One region of the Chryseobacterium turcicum genome, then DNA from elsewhere that is predicted to be linked to it. Evidence: riboswitches for the same ligand, from Rfam matches in the RefSeq annotation. Region 1 holds a riboswitch; each other region holds the start of a gene.
What was found. Region 1 has a riboswitch for thiamine pyrophosphate ahead of thiM (hydroxyethylthiazole kinase). Riboswitches for the same ligand answer to the same signal wherever they lie in the genome.
Positions count from the first base shown of each region.

Region 1 (5,612 bases):
CATAATACGGTCATAATTGATGATATTGAAAATGGTATTCAAAAGCTGATTCCAAATCTCCTGATCATTATCTACAATATAGAAATTATCATATTTATTGGTAATCCGCTTCTGATGATTTTCAGTAACCTCTTCAAATTCTAAAAAAATATAATCATTGGCACGAAAAACAGAAAAATGATATTGTTTTTCGTTTAAAAAAATTTTGTCGAAATAAGTTTCGTTATCTTTTCTCAATAGAAAACCGTCGTCTTTGAAGATTTCAGAATCTATTACCTGCTGAAAAACATCAGGAAATTGGGAAAGTTTTTTCCCGAAAAGTCCTTCGGAATTTTCAATTTTAAAAATCTCGGTAATATTTTCACTGAAAAAAGTAATGGTAAGAGAAGCTATGTCTATGCCAATCAAGTATCCAAAACTTTGTATGTGGCCCGGAACATGAATGGGCTCATCATGACATTCTACAAAATTCATAGTATCTAATAAGTAATCAAAGATACTGATTTAAATACGCAAATTGAAAGATGTGGTATGCAATATTGATTTCGTATTTATAATTAACAAAAATTATGACAAATTAAAACAAAATACAATATCCAATTAAAAAAAACCAAAATTACTTAAGATAATTTTGGTTTTTTTTAATTAATTCCGAGATTCAATTTCCAATGTTAAATTGTGGAGTTATCTTATTTAATTCCCTTTATTTCAGCCTGTAAACCGTCAGTTATTATAATATAAAAATGTCTTTTATTTAAAGAATCCAAAGCTTCAATTTTTGAAACATTGTTTTTAAAACTTTCTCTTAGACTTCTTTATCAAAGTAAAGCATATAAAATTTTCCTTTATCATCCTGCCCTTGTTCCAGCATTTTTCGGTCACCGTGAATGTAAATATGGAAATTTTTATCCAATTTAATAATACTTTTAAAATGGCGCTGCGTCTTTTTTACCGCCGCTTCACTGATTGGGAATTCTTCAGCAATGTTGATCTGCATTTCTTGCTCGTAATCGGTTTTAAAATTATTAAAACTTTCAATCACATGCTCGTCTTTCAGTACCTCAGCGGCAAATTCATCCAGCTTAAACTCTTCTTTTTCTTTAAAGAAATTAATCGATTGGTTTAAAAAATCTGCCTGATCTGCTTTTGAAACTTCGAATTCTTGAGGAAGCTGCTTTACGATAAAATCTTTGTAAACCATCAGAGCTTCCTGCGTGTGGAAATACTCATCATCACGCTGTTTTACTTTTAAGAAATCTTCGAACCAGTAATACATATCTCCGTTTTTGTTGTTATCAACCACGGAAAGTACATAGCCACTTTCTTTATTGTTATTGTAAATTAAGGCTGCTTTATCAATTTTTGAAAGACTGATTCCTTGGTCTTTTTCAATTTCGAAAGATTCGTTTTTAGGGAATATCTTTAAGAAAGAATCTCTTTTTTCGGTTTTAAAAATCCCGATTTTATCTACTCTTTCTTCGCTTTCTCTTTCGTCTTCAAAGAAAACAATGAATAACTCTCCACCTTGAACGCGTGGATTTTCTGCAGCTTCGAAAAGATGTTTAGCAATATTTTCTGCTTCCCAAAGGAACTTGGCTTTATCATCAAAAATCTCAGACACCGAACTGAAAACCGGATTGTTTACCAAATAAGAATCGCTGTAGAATTGATAGGTTTCTTCAGTTTTAAAAGAGCCTAAAAAGTAATTTTCTAGCATCTCTACTGTACCTTCATCCAACTGAAGCTCTTCCTGTGAAAGTATAAGTGATTCTCCGTTGATTTTATTTCCTACTCTGTGGACTACAATTTTTGTAAACATCGATGATTTTTTATGGATTGCAAATATATTTAATCTGAAAGTTAAAACGGAATAAATATCTCTTTTCTTTGAATCTGAAAATTAAAAATTTGAATATCCTACTTGTCACATTATGCTAAATTTTAATGCTAAAGGTTTGAAAATACATTTGACTTCGTTGAATTTATGATTTAATTCAGTTAAGAAAAGTATGACATCTTTCAGTTATGGCAGATAAAAAGCACTCTTATTCAAATTTTGGCAGAATCTTTCATTACATTATTTAAATGGTTTATTACATAATCGTAAAAACTGAGTATTACTATTAGCATTAATAATCAACGAATTATAATTTTAATCACTAAACAAAGATTTATAATATGTGCGAAAGTTGCCATTAATAAAAGATTTCTCAAAGGGTAAGAAATTAAAACAAAATTCACATAAGAAACAGTTTTTTAATATTACAATCAAGAACTTGGTACAGTTTTGGCTAATACAAGAATGTTTTGAAAAAATATTTAAAATGAAGAATATTGACAAGAAAGTAATTAATGAAAATGGGGCAATTGAACATTTAAAAGTATTCTATCCTTCGTTACAAAAGGAAATCGTGCAACTTTCAGCACAAGATAACTTTGCAGGAATTATTCAGACAACAGTAGATCACCTGAAAAACCTGTTACAGGAATCGAAAATCAACATTGTGAATCACAACATCAAAATGATGGGCTGGATTTACAGGAATGGAACGCAAAACGTAAAACAGATTATCGAAAATCTTTTTGTAAGGTCTTTCAAGAGTTTTAAAAAGCAAACCGACACTCATCAATGGGATATTTTATATCAATATATGCCGGTAAGTTTTCAAAAAATCTATGTGAAACAAGCAAAAATGGACGAAATCTTATTCAAAAGACACTAAATCAATATTATATACATTACGAAAAAATCCCGGAGCAATTGCGCTTCGGGATTTTCTTTTTATATGAAAAAGACTATTATTTATTGAATAAAATCTTTTTCACGCAAAGATTTTAATTTTTAGGCTTATTGTATTAAACTTTTTATTTAACCACAAAAGGCACAAAAGATTTAGATATTTCTATTAAAGCTTATTTTTAAAATGAAAAAAGAACACATAAGTTCAAAAAAATCTTTGATTTTTAATTCTTTGAGAGCTTTGAATATCTAATACTATACATTTCGACTTTCTTTTGCCCTTTTTGCGGTTAAACAAAAATTAGTTTAAACAGCTTTATTATTATAAAACCACTTTGAAACAACTGTTTTAGAGTGGTTTATTTTTATGAAAGCTTCATTTTTTGAAGACATCAGTATCCTTTAATTTACAAATCAATATTTTTCAATACTTTTGTGTTACGCTTTAGGGGTATTCTGAAAAGAATTGAGAGAGTCCCTTTGAACCTGATACGGCTTACACCGACGTAGGGAAAAGCAATATGTCATATTCTAAAATTATGACTGTTGTACCGGATTTTATCCTAAAGCTTTTATTGATAAAAATTTTAGAATGGAAAACAATCTTTGGCACAACATACTTCGAGTACGAAACACTTCTCCTCTCGTTCACAGTATCACCAATTATGTTGTAATGAACAACACGGCTAATGCAGTTCTGGCAATCGGCGCATCACCAATAATGGCTCATGCAAAATCTGAAGTAGAAGAAATGGTAAATATTTCACACGCATTAGTCATCAATATTGGTACACTTGATGAATATTGGGAAGAGACCATGCTTATCGCAATAAAAAAAGCAAACGAACTCAATAAACCTTGGATATTAGACCCTGTAGGAGCTGGAGCAACATCTTATCGTGATTCTGTATTAAGTAAGATAATCTCTTTAAACCCTACCGTAATTAGAGGAAATGCCTCTGAAATTATCGCTCTTTCAAAAACCACTAAAACAATTACAAAAGGAGTAGACAGTACAGCCCAAAGCAATGAAGCTGTAGAAGCAGCCAAAATATTGGTACAAAATCACAAATCAATAGTCTGTATTTCTGGTGAAACCGATATTATCATCAGTGAAAATCAAGAAATACACTTAAAAAACGGGCATCCTATGATGACTAAAGTTACCGGATTGGGTTGTACAGCAACTGCGCTGATTGGTGCTTTTATCGGAGTTATAGAAAACAAAACCGAAGCTGTCGTTTCTGCAATGAGTTTATTGGGCGTAGCAGGAGAAATAGCCGCGAAACAAAGTACAGGCCCAGGAAGTTTACAACTTAATATCATTGATAAACTCTACAATATTACCGAAGAAGAGTTTTCTACCTATTTAAAACTGATAAAACAATGATTAAGAAAACATCATTTCCTTATCAGCTGTATTTAGTGATTTCTGAAAAAGATTGCTTGGGAAAAGATTTTCTTAAAGTTGCAGAACAATCGATTTTGGGTGGTGTAGATATTATTCAGCTGCGTGAAAAAAATACCTCAACAGAAGATTTTCTTAGAAAAGCAATAGCTTTAAAAGAGATTACTGATAAATATAATATTCCGCTTATTATTAATGACCATTTTGAGATTGCCGAAAAAATAGGTTCATTTGGAATTCATGTGGGAAATAATGATAAAGCACCCTCAATTCTCAGAAATGAATTATTTTTTAAAGATAAAATGATTGGATATTCCATCGAATATTTGAGCCAACTCGAAAGTGTAAATACAGAAATATCAGATTATCTGGGAATCAGTCCGATATTTAGTACAGACACCAAAAAAGATACAGTAACAGAATGGGGATTGGAAGGTTTATCTAAAATAAGGTCTCTTACCGATAAACCTCTTGTCGCTATCGGAAATATCAATTTCTCAAACGCAGCCGCAATTATAAAAGCCGGAGCAGATGCATTAGCAATTGTATCAGCAATCTGTAGTGCAGAAAATCCCGAAAAAGCAGCTTACGAAATTAAAAATGAAATAGTAAAATGAAAAAATATACTTACCCCACTGTCCTTACGATTGCAGGTTTTGATGGCAGCGGCGGCGCAGGAATACAAGCCGACATCAAGACATTCTCAGCGTTGGGATGTTATGCAACCTCAGTACTTACTGCGCTTCCGGTTCAAAATACGATGGGAGTACAAAAAATATATCCCATTTCTATGGGAGCTGTTGCCGCTCAAATCGAAGCGGTATTGGATGATATTTTTCCTGATGCCATTAAAATAGGAATGGTACATACTCCTCAATTGGTTGAAACCATTGTAAATACTTTAGCTAAATATCCCAAAACTCCAATTGTGTTCGACCCGGTTATGGTTGCGACAAGCGGACACCGACTGATTGAAGAGGAAACCATTCAAACAATCGTTGAAAAATTATTTCCCATCGCGGATATTATTACCCCAAACATGGATGAAGCATCAATATTGGCAAAAATGGAAGTAAAAACTTTAGAAGACATGCAGATTGCTGGAGAAAAGATTTTAAAATCAGGTTGCAAAAATATTCTTCTTAAAGGCGGACATCAGGAACTTCCTATCATCACTTCATTATTTATTGAGGAAAATAGTAAACAATCTTCTTTTGAAACAGAAAAATTTAGCACCAACAATACCCATGGTTCCGGATGTACCCTTTCCTCGGCTATTGCAGCATACATTGCAAGAGGTGAAGAGCTACATCAATCGGTTGAATTAGCACAAGAATATGTCTTTGAGGCTATTAAAAACGGAAAAGATGTTCTCATCGGAAAAGGAAATGGTCCACTTAATCACTTTTTTAATCCCCATAAAATAATTAAAAATGAATTGGTCTGAATTAACCTGGAAACAAA
Region 1 covers NZ_JAJNAY010000001.1:1,538,236-1,543,847, reverse strand. Annotated here, with positions in the region: gene LO744_RS07010 (ATP-binding protein) at 1-474, opposite strand, end outside; gene LO744_RS07005 (nucleoid-associated protein) at 806-1,819, opposite strand; gene LO744_RS07000 (DUF7674 family protein) at 2,325-2,723, shown strand; TPP riboswitch at 3,178-3,270, shown strand; gene thiM (hydroxyethylthiazole kinase) at 3,333-4,130, shown strand; gene thiE (thiamine phosphate synthase) at 4,127-4,765, shown strand; gene thiD (bifunctional hydroxymethylpyrimidine kinase/phosphomethylpyrimidine kinase) at 4,762-5,595, shown strand; gene tenA (thiaminase II) at 5,582-5,612, shown strand, end outside.

Region 2 (5,612 bases), 400 kb from region 1:
TTTTTAGAAATAACAAATGACCTAATCAATTCAGAACCCGATTCATCCAATAAAGAATTTCCGTTTTCCGTCAGTTTTGCATTCAGCGTAAAATGACTTAAATGCGGGGCACCAGTTGCAAAATGCCAAAGTCCGTTAATCAAAAAAGTTCCGTCGGTTTGTTTTTCTGCAGTTCCACCAATCATTCCGCTTCCTCCGAAACAGGTTTTAGCATCCGCAAAAAGCTCTTTTGCGAGTTTAGGTTTTAAGTTTCTGGAGAAAAAATTGGCTCCCGCACATAAAGTGAACATCCAGCCTAAACTCCCATCTATTTTTGACCAATCAAAAAGAATTTTCAACCCTTGATTTAAACGCAACCCCAATCCGCCATATAGTTTAGGAACCCAAATCTGAAGCAATCTTTTCTGATGAATTTGATTAATAATCTCATGTGGAACTTCAGAGGCTCCATGCATTTTTTCTCTTAATTCTTGAGGTGTAAACATATTTTAAAACTCTTAGAGTTTGTTTAAATTTAAATGAAAATAATTCATCTCGCAGATTTTGCTGATTTAGCAGATTAATTTCTGCTGTTTTTAATCTGCTAAATCTGTACAATCTGCGAGAATTAAAAAAACTGATTGAAAAAAATCAGAAGCCAATCATACAGAATTTAAATTAAGTGAATGTCAGCCTTTAAGCATAACGCTAAAATCAGCAGTCGTTTTGTCATTCCAGAGGAATCTCAACACACTGAAAACAAATCAGTTTAGATTCTGCGAAATGATAAACAAACTTTTAAAAATTAAGTTGTTATTAATTACGGACATTCATAAAATTAATTTTAAGCTCCCCGTTTTCAAGCTTCATCAAGCGACTTGTCACCATCTTTGCTCCTTAAAAAACCACGCTAATAAAATTAAAACTTTGCGTTAAAAAATTAAACATCAACCTGATTAAGTTACAGAAACCAATTTAGATTTAATATTTTTCCGCCATTCCAAATACCCTGAAATAGCAACGATAAATAAGAAAACCGTCAAAGCTGCGTACAAATAAAGACCTTTATGAATCAACAACGGAATTGCAATAATGTTGCTCATATTCAGTAAAATCCAGTTTTCAATTTTTCTTCGAGCCATCAACCACATTCCTGCCCAAGCAAAAGCACTCACTAAGGAATCCAAAATCGGAACATCAGAATCGGTAAAATGGGTAAGAAAAACCCAGAAAAGACTGAAAGTTCCAACCACAATTCCTGCAGTGATTAATTTTTCCTGATTCGTCGTTTCGGAAATAACGGTTTCAGATTTTCTTTTTCCAAACTTCCAATAAAGTAATCCGTAGATACTCATTACCAAATAGTAAAGATTTAAAGTAAATTCTGCATAAAGCTTTGCATAAAACATTACATAAAGCGAAAGTGAAATTCCGGCAATCCCAAAAAGATAATTGTTTGAATTGTTTTTTCGGGCTAATAAAACCTGAAATACTGAGAAGAAGACACCCAACCATTCTTGCCAGGTGGTATGTTGTAAAAAGTCCTGCATCAAATTAACTTATATAAATTAAATGATGAGATGATAAATTATAAAAATCCCTACGTCGGCATTATCCGAATCAGGTGTGGAAAAACTTCCCGGGTATCATCTCAGCCGCAATATGCAGCACCCCATTAATGCCGCAAATGTGAGACTTTTTTTTGGAAAATAAAAATCTTTTGTTTTCAAACTGTAAAAGAGATTTTATATATTGATTTAAACATAATTATTTATTTAACGCAATGAGCGCAAAGATTTTTTTTAAATTGTTTGAGGATATTTTTCCGTCCGCAAAGGCGTTCCACTCAGCGAAAAACGCAATTTACCTTTGCTGAACGAAGTGTCCTTGCGAACGGAAAATGTTTTCATTTTATATAAATTAATCTTGCGAACATTGCGTTTAAAATTCACGCATTCTTTAAAGCCAAATAATTCTATAGTTTCTTTTGCAGTTAAATCACAACCGCTTACAAACGGATATGTTGTATCTTTCACCTTCAAATAAATTTATCGTGAAAAAAACTTTCAAAAGAACGCTCAGAGTTTCAAAATATGTTATTTATAAAGAAACTCTTATTGATTATAAAGAACATTTTTGGTCTTTTTTAGGAGCATTTGTTGGAATTGGAGTGATTGCTTTCCTGCAGTCCCAATATTTATTTAAACAGGAAAATATTTTCTTAATCGGTTCATTCGGAGCCTCTTGTGTTTTGATTTATGGAGCCATTCAAAGTCCGCTCGCTCAGCCGAGAAATTTTGTTGGAGGTCATGTTATTTCTGCATTAATCGGAGTTACTGTTTTTAAAATTGTTCCCGATATTATCTGGATCTCTGCACCTCTTGCCGTTGCTTTTTCTATTGTTGCCATGCAATACACAAAAACTCTTCATCCACCGGGAGGCGCAACAGCTTTAATTGCAGTCAGTTCCACAGGAAAAATTCCTGAATTAGGATATTGGTACGTACTTTCACCTGTTCTGTCGGGTTGTCTTATCTTACTTTTAGTCGCTTTGGTTTTTAACAATATGACTAAAAACAGAAGCTACCCTACTCACAGCAGATTTATAAAATTGCTAAAGAAAAAACACAAACATCATTTGAAAAATTAATTATCATGGAATGTATTGAATGCGGAGAAAAAATTATCGGAAGGTCCGACAAAAAATTCTGTAACGACTCTTGCAGAAATGCTTACAACAATAATCAGAATAAAGATTCGAGCAATCTGATGCGGAATGTAAATAATAAACTCCGTAAAAATTATCGCATTCTGAGTGAAATCAATATCGAAGGAAAAACCAAAATTACAAAGTCAAAATTGGATGGCTTAGGTTTTGATTTTAATTATTTCACCAACATAAAAGTATATAAAAACGGTTCGGAATACATGTTTGTGTACGACCAAGGTTATAAAATACTGGAAGAAGATTACGTTTTAATCGTAAAAAATTAGTTTTGATACGTGATAAAAAAATTAAAAATATAATTTTAACCGCAAAAGAATCAAAAGAAATGATTGAAAAATAGAAATTCAAAAGTTTCCAAAATATAAAAGTTTACGTTATTTTTTGTTAGCTTTTGAATAACTTATTCCGTCATAAAATCTTTTGTTGCTTTTGCGGTTAAAAAATAGCAGGTATTAAAAAAAATAATCTAAAAAATAGATGAAAGAAATTGTATTAATTACCGGTGCAAGCGGAGCAATTGCAAGGGAGCTTTCAAAAAAAATTGAAAAAGACTATACAGTACGCTTCTTAACCAGAAAAAAGAAAGCCGAAAATGAGTTTGAATGGAATCTTGAAAATAATACGATAGATGAGCAAGCATTCGAAAACGTAAGCCATATTATTCATCTTGCAGGAGCCAATATTTCTGAAAAACGTTGGACACAAGACCGAAAAAAAGAACTGATTTCAAGTAGGGTAAATTCGGCAAAATTGATTTTAAATACTTTAAAAAAGAAAAACATAAAGCTCAAATCTTTTATTTCAGCTTCCGGAATTAATTTTTACGGAACCAAAACAACCGATAAAATTTTCACTGAAAATGATGCTTCCGGAAATGATTTTCTGAGTGAAGTTGTCGTGGTTTGGGAGAAAGCGGCTGATGAATTTAAAGAACAAAATATCGCAGAAAGAGTGGTAAAAATAAGAACTGCCGTTGTTCTTGATAAAAATGACGGCGCATTGGCAAAAATGATGCCCCCAATACAATTCGGGATTGGCTCACCCATCGGAAGCGGAAAACAATATATGCCATGGATTCATGTGGATGATATTTGTGGGATTTATGAGTTCGTTTTAAAAAATCATGAAATTGATGGTGCTTATAATGCTTCGTCTCCACAACATACAACCAATGAAAATTTAACGAAGTTAATTGCGAAGGTTTTAAAGAAGTCTTTGTTGATGCCGAATGTCCCATCATTTATTTTAAAATTGATATTTGGAGAATTGGCAGACGCTTTGCTGGAAGGTTCTAGAGCTTCATCAGAGAAAATAGAGAAAGCAGGTTTTGAGTTTCAATTTCCTGATTTGAAAATGACTTTGGAGGATTTGCTGAAAAATAATGAAATTTAAAACAGTTTATCTCGCTGATTTTACGGATTAAGCTGATTTTTTAATCTTCTAAATCTGCATAATTAGCGAGAATATAATAAAAATATAGAATGCGAGAGACAAAGGTAAATATTGAAAAAACAGAGATTTTATCTGAGAACTGGTACACTTTAAAGAAAGTGACTTTCAATATTAAAAAAGAAAACGGAGAGACCGAAACCCAAAGCAGAGAAGCGTATGACAGAGGAAACGGAGCTGTTATTTTGCTATATAATACAACCTCCAAAAATGTGATTTTAACGAGACAATTTCGCCTTCCCACTTACATCAATGGAAATTCTACGGGAATGCTGATTGAAGCTTGTGCCGGTTTATTAGACAACGATAATCCCGAAGATTGCATTAAAAGAGAAACTGTAGAAGAAACGGGCTATAAAATATCTAAAGTTGAAAAGATTTTTGAAGCATATATGTCTCCCGGTTCAGTCACCGAAATTTTGCATTTTTTTATCGCTGAATACTCTGATGATATGAAAATAAATGATGGTGGCGGATTAGAAGAAGAAGGAGAAAATATAGAAGTTTTAGAACTTGAATTTAATAAAACTCTTTCTATGATTGATAATGGCGAAATAAAAGATGCCAAAACCATTATGCTTTTGCAACATCTTCGTCTGAAGAATATTCTGTAAAGTTAAATTATATTTTATTAGAATTTAAGACATTGAATTTTAACATATTACAAAAACTTAAAATCACTTTTTAACCTCAAAAGAATCAAAAGAAATGATTGAAAAAAGAGAAGTTCAAAAGTTTACAAAATGCTTTTTTTTACTTAATCACTTGTTTTGTTAGCTTTTGGATGACTTATCCATTATAAAATCTTTTGTCACTTTTGCGGTTAAAAAAAACATCATGTCTAAAACATTGAATCTCAAATTATCAACCACCAACTAAAACCTACTTATTATGAAATTTATATTCACCATTGGTCTTTCAATATTGCTCTCTTCCAACTTTCTTGCTCAGAAAAATGAGAAGCTTAACGCAAAAGACCAAGCCTTAGTTGAGCACTTTAAAAACGATTATAAAAAGAAAAGCTATAAAAAATTTGCAGGGAAAATTCTTGTAAAAGATAATGTAATACAGTTTGACAATAAAACGGTTTATTATGACAAAGCAGATAAAATTACTGCTACAATTCTGAAAGAAGGTCTCATTTATCCTCAACTTTTAACCGATTATCAGATGCAAAAGTTTCTCGATGAATCAACCGATAAAACACAAAAAAGATTTTTGAAACTTCAGAAAGACCCAAGAGCTTCTTTTGATGTGAATAATATCAAGTTGAGCAACACTTCTGAGTTGCCTTTTTTAAGTTCAACTCTTAAAACAAAGAGATTTAAAATATTGATAAAAGACATCAGATTAAATACCACCACCATGTATCTTTTTGAATTAATGAATGATAAATCAACGAAAGACATTTCGCTGGAAGAGTTTATAAAAGGGGCAAAATTGACCTATATTGATA
Region 2 covers NZ_JAJNAY010000001.1:1,934,045-1,939,656, reverse strand. Annotated here, with positions in the region: gene LO744_RS08780 (acyl-CoA dehydrogenase family protein) at 1-485, opposite strand, end outside; gene pnuC (nicotinamide riboside transporter PnuC) at 936-1,532, opposite strand; TPP riboswitch at 1,560-1,664, opposite strand; gene LO744_RS08770 (hypothetical protein) at 1,782-2,015, opposite strand; gene LO744_RS08765 (HPP family protein) at 2,033-2,629, shown strand; gene LO744_RS08760 (DUF2116 family Zn-ribbon domain-containing protein) at 2,632-2,973, shown strand; gene LO744_RS08755 (TIGR01777 family oxidoreductase) at 3,185-4,099, shown strand; gene nudK (GDP-mannose pyrophosphatase NudK) at 4,189-4,770, shown strand; gene LO744_RS08745 (hypothetical protein) at 5,048-5,612, shown strand, end outside.
Region 2: another riboswitch for thiamine pyrophosphate. It lies ahead of pnuC (nicotinamide riboside transporter PnuC); the one in region 1 lies ahead of thiM (hydroxyethylthiazole kinase).

Region 3 (5,612 bases), 1.1 Mb from region 1:
GTAGCGAAAGAAATGATTCCTCAAACTCAAAAATTAGTTCATTATTTGCAGAAGAACGAAAAAAATAATAAAGCGATTGTCTTTACAAAAGTGACTGAAGGTGCAAAAGAGGCAATTCTTACCTACAATGTTATCAAAACTTTAGATAATTATCTTCTTTTGGAAATTGATTTGGAAACCGGAAGACATCATCAAATCAGAGCACAGTTATCAAAAACTGGAATTCCGATTAAAGGTGACTTAAAATACGGTGCACCCCGTTCAAATCCTGATGGAGGTATCAATCTTCATGCAAGAAAACTTCAGTTTATTCATCCGGTTACAAAAGAACCGGTAACGATTGTAGCTCCGGTTCCGCAGAATGATGCGATTTGGAGAGCTTGCGAAGAATAAATATTAAATAAAAATAAGTTATAAAATGGAAATTAGAGACAATCTGATTTCCATTTTTATTTTCTTACAAATGTAAAGTTCAGTTTTACTTTTCCACTTTTTAAGAGCTTTTTCCCGCTTTTCACTCTATCTTTTGGGTTACGCCTCCGCTTCGCTCCGCCGCAACCCAAAAGGATGCCGTTGCAATCGGGGCTAGATTGGAAGTGATTTGTTTAAATATCTGAAAATCAAGTACAAAATTTGTCATTTTATAAGGATTTCAACTCGAATCTTTCCAATATAAAATAAAAAGACATCTGCGTAATCTCTAAAATCAACGAGATAAAAAAAACAATATTTTCAAATATTTAAAACTTCCAGCCTCCATCATCCAACTTCCATCTTTTTCAAAAAATTTTGCACATTTCAAAAAAATAATTACCTTCGCTCCGAACTTTAGGGGTGTCTGTTGACAAAACAGGCTGAGACTTTACCCTTTGAACCTGATTTCTAGATCATACTAGCGTAGGAAAAAGTGAGATGACTTTGCTGTACATTCTATTGTACAATGATGGGCATTCCTAAAGTGTATTTAAAAATTTAGGAATGGAGCTCACAATCAATCACACACTAAGAAATTTTGATGTACTTCCCAAAACGCTGGAAGCACTTATCGCTATGGAATTACCTGAAAAGAAAAAAGGTATTGCCGTAGCGCTCAACAATCGCATAATTCCGCAGTCATTCTGGGCGGAAACTATTCTCAACAACAAAGATTCAATTTTAATTATCACTGCTACACAAGGCGGTTAAAAAATATTTTTATGGCTCATAAAATCACACGTTCGCCGTTTCCGAACTCAAAAAAAGTCTATGTTGAAGGGAAAATTCACCCAATTAATGTAGCGATGCGCGAAATACATTTAAGTCCGACAAAACTTACGAACGGAACTTTAGAACACAATCCACCAGTTACAGTCTACGATACATCAGGACTTTACACCGACGAAAATTCTGAAATCGATATTGAAAAAGGACTTCCAAGAATCAGAGAACAGTGGATTTTGGATAGAAATGATGTAGATGTTTTAGATGGAATTACTTCAGAATACGGAAAAGCTCGTCTTGCCAATTCAAAATTAAATGAACTGCGTTTTTCGTATAATCACCAACCGAAAGTTTCTAAAGAAGGGAAAGAGGTTACGCAATTGTATTATGCCAAACAGGGGATTATCACCGCCGAAATGGAATATATTGCCATTAGAGAAAACCAAAGAATCGAGCAATTAGATACTGTTTCAAAAGACATGGCTTTTCAACATCAGGGAAATAGTTTCGGAGCTAAAACGCCTAAAACTAAAATCACTCCCGAATTTGTAAGAGACGAAATTGCGGCGGGAAGAGCAATTATTCCCAATAATATCAATCACCCCGAAAGCGAACCGATGATTATCGGACGAAATTTTTTAGTTAAAATCAATGCCAATATCGGAAATAGTGCGGTTTCATCGAGCATCGAAGAAGAAGTTGAGAAAGCTGTTTGGGCTTGCAGATGGGGAGCCGACACGATTATGGATTTGTCAACCGGAAAAAACATTCATGAAACCCGTGAATGGATCATCAGAAACAGCCCGGTTCCGATTGGTACAGTCCCCATTTATCAGGCTTTGGAAAAAGTGAAAGGAGTTGCCGAAGATTTAACTTGGGAGATTTTTAAAGATACTTTGATTGAACAGGCAGAACAAGGGGTTTCATATTTCACGATTCACGCCGGAGTTTTGTTGAGGTATATTCATCTAACCGCAAAACGTGTGACGGGAATTGTCTCGAGAGGTGGTTCTATTATGGCAAAATGGTGTCTTTTTCATCATAAAGAAAACTTTTTGTACACTCATTTTGAAGAAATCTGCGAAATTATGAAAAAATATGACGTTGCTTTTTCTTTAGGCGACGGTCTTCGTCCGGGTTCTATTGCTGATGCGAATGATGAAGCTCAGTTTGCAGAATTGGAAACTTTAGGTGAATTGACAAAAATTGCCTGGAAACATAATGTTCAGGTAATGGTAGAAGGTCCTGGTCACGTTCCGATGCATATGATTAAAGAAAACATGGATAAGCAATTGGAAGTGTGTGATGAAGCGCCGTTTTATACTTTAGGTCCTTTAACGACCGATATTGCACCAGGTTACGACCACATTACTTCCGGAATTGGAGCGGCGATGATTGGCTGGTTCGGTTGTGCGATGTTGTGTTATGTGACTCCGAAAGAACATTTAGGGCTTCCCAATAAAGATGATGTAAAAGTTGGAGTGATTACTTATAAATTAGCGGCTCATGCAGCAGATTTGGCGAAAGGCCATCCCGGCTCACAATACAGAGACAACGCTTTGAGTAAGGCAAGATTTGAATTCCGATGGGAAGATCAGTTTAATCTTTCATTGGATCCGGATACCGCAAGATCTTATCATGATGAAACGCTTCCTGCAGATGGAGCAAAAGTTGCGCATTTCTGTTCGATGTGTGGACCAAAATTCTGTTCAATGAAAATTACACAGGAAATCCGTGAATCTGCAGAAAAAGGAATGTTTGGCAAATCTCAGGAATTCATCGAAAAAGGTAAAGAAATTTATATATGATTATTGTAATTACTCCTGAAGAATTAGTTGAAAATGAAACAGAGATTATCAATAAACTGTTTCAGGAAGGTTTGGATTTGCTTCACTTGAGAAAACCATTTATTAATGAAGATGAAATGACGAATTTTATTCAGAAAATAGATTCGAAGTTTCATTCTCAGTTGGTTTTACACAGTCATTATGATTTGGCAGAAATTTTTAATATTTCGAGATTTCATTTTAGAGAAATTGACAGACTAAATAATTTGTATAAATCTTTTACAGATAAAATAATTTCAACTTCCGTTCATGATATTGAAGCTTTTAATGAATTGAATGAAGAATGGGAATATGCTTTTATAAGTCCGGTTTTTCCGAGTATTTCTAAAAAAGGATATGGCGAAAATTCAACTGTTTTAAATGATCTTAAAAACCGGAAAAATCAAAATGTAAAATTAATTGCTTTGGGAGGAATTAATGAAAAAAATATGAACGAAATTTTTGAATACGAAATAGATGGAGTGGCTTTGTTAGGGGCAATATGGGAAAATGATGAGCCACTACATGTTTTCAGAAAATGTAAAGAAAACTTCAATAATTTATAAAGAATTTAAAATGTTTTTTGCCGTAAAAGTATCAAAAGAAATGATTGAAAAAAGCAACGAATTCAAGAATTTTTATAATAACAACTTTGACAAAGGTAATACGCTTGAGAACAAAACTTTCTCAAAATTTTTGGGATGTTAATTTAACGTGAACTCGACAATACTTTATTGATTTTCAACTATTAGCTATAATGCTTTTTCACGCAAAGTTTTTATTTAAACTAATCTTGATTTTAAGGAGCAAAGATTATCGAACAAGTCGATTAAGCTTGAAATATGCATGAGCTTTATCAAATCAATTCATTGATTCATCTTTGCTCCTTAAACTAAAACATGAAGAAAAATAAATCTTTGCGTGGAAAAATTCAAATAATCATTTTTTAACAAAGTATTGTAAAGAAAAGCTGTCGATTTTAAGGTCAAAAAGTTATAAACTATCAAGTATTGTAATTAGTAATTTGAAAATCAAGTGATTACTGTCGAGCTTGCATTGATTTAGTAGATGACAAAAAATCCCCAAAAAGCCTACAGATTTCCACAGATTTTTTTAGTCAGCAATAAAAATCTTTGATTTTTTAAACTTATATGTTCTTATCAACGAGATGTATTTTACTAAACTAATATGGCTTATGTGTCGAAAAAATTTGCAGCTTAAAAAATGTCAAATATTAATACAAATTAATCTCTTTTGCTGAGGTTTTATTCAAATTAAAAATGGAAAAATTACAATATATATCACAAGGATTTACAATTGAAGATCAGGAATTGAATATCAGAAAAGCACTCGATAACGGAATAAAATGGATACAGGTTCGTTGGAAAAATGCTGCTGAAAATGAATTGATCAAACTTTGTGAAATTTCAAGAAAAATATGTTCAGATAATCAGGCTGTTTGTATGATCAATGATCATATTCATATTGCTAAAATGGTCGATGCAGACGGTGTTCATCTAGGTTTAAAGGATGAAGAAATAGTAACAGCAAGACAAATTTTAGGTGAAAACAAAATCATTGGCGGTACTGCAAATACGTTAGAAGATATCCTTCAAAGAATTGATGAAAACTGCGATTACATCGGTTTAGGACCATTAAGATTTACTTCAACGAAAGAAAAATTGAGTCCGATTTTAGGTTTTGAAGGTTACGAGAAAATTATCAAAGAATTACAATCAAAATCATTAGAAATCCCAAAAATATTCGCAATTGGCGGAATCATTTTAGAAGACATCGAAAGATTACAACAAATCGGAATCTACGGTGTGGCGGTTTCGGGACAAATTACCAATCAGCCATCTATTATTAACCAATTTAAATCAATCATTCAGTGATTGATGGACTTTAAAAAAATTAGCACATGAAAAATCAACCTTTAATTATAGCAGACAGAACCTTTGAATCGAGATTGTTTTTAGGAACCGGGAAATTCGGAAATCTTTTAGAAATGACAGATTCTATCATCGCTTCCGGAAGCGAACTGATGACAATGGCTTTAAAAAGAATCGATTCTCAATCTTCAGAAGATGATTTGTTGAACGCCTTAAAACCTACAAAATCTCACCTTTTACCCAATACTTCCGGAGCAAGAACTGCTAAAGAAGCAGTTTTAGCAGCACAATTGGCAAGAGAAGCCTTAGAAACCAATTGGGTAAAGCTGGAAATTCATCCTGACCCCAAATATCTGTTACCCGATCCGATTGAAACGTTGTACGCTACAGAAGAATTGGCAAAACTAGGATTTGTCGTGATGCCGTACATTCATGCAGATCCGGTTTTGTGTAAACGTTTGGAAGATGTAGGAACTGCTGTGGTAATGCCTTTGGGAGCACCGATTGGAACGAATAAAGGGTTAAGAACGTTAGATTTTTTAGAAATTATTATTGCTCAAAGCAATGTTCCGGTTGTGGTAGATGCCGGAATTGGTGCCCCTTCCGACGCGGCGAAAGCGATGGAAATGGGTGCTGATGCGGTTTTGGTAAATACAGCAATTGCGGTTGCCAGAAATCCTGTGAATATGGCATT
Region 3 covers NZ_JAJNAY010000001.1:453,238-458,849, forward strand. Annotated here, with positions in the region: gene LO744_RS02230 (RluA family pseudouridine synthase) at 1-393, shown strand, start outside; TPP riboswitch at 821-921, shown strand; gene thiS (sulfur carrier protein ThiS) at 979-1,185, shown strand; gene thiC (phosphomethylpyrimidine synthase ThiC) at 1,197-3,008, shown strand; gene LO744_RS02245 (thiamine phosphate synthase) at 3,005-3,592, shown strand; gene thiE (thiamine phosphate synthase) at 4,307-4,921, shown strand; gene LO744_RS02255 (thiazole synthase) at 4,948-5,612, shown strand, end outside.
Region 3: another riboswitch for thiamine pyrophosphate. It lies ahead of thiS (sulfur carrier protein ThiS); the one in region 1 lies ahead of thiM (hydroxyethylthiazole kinase).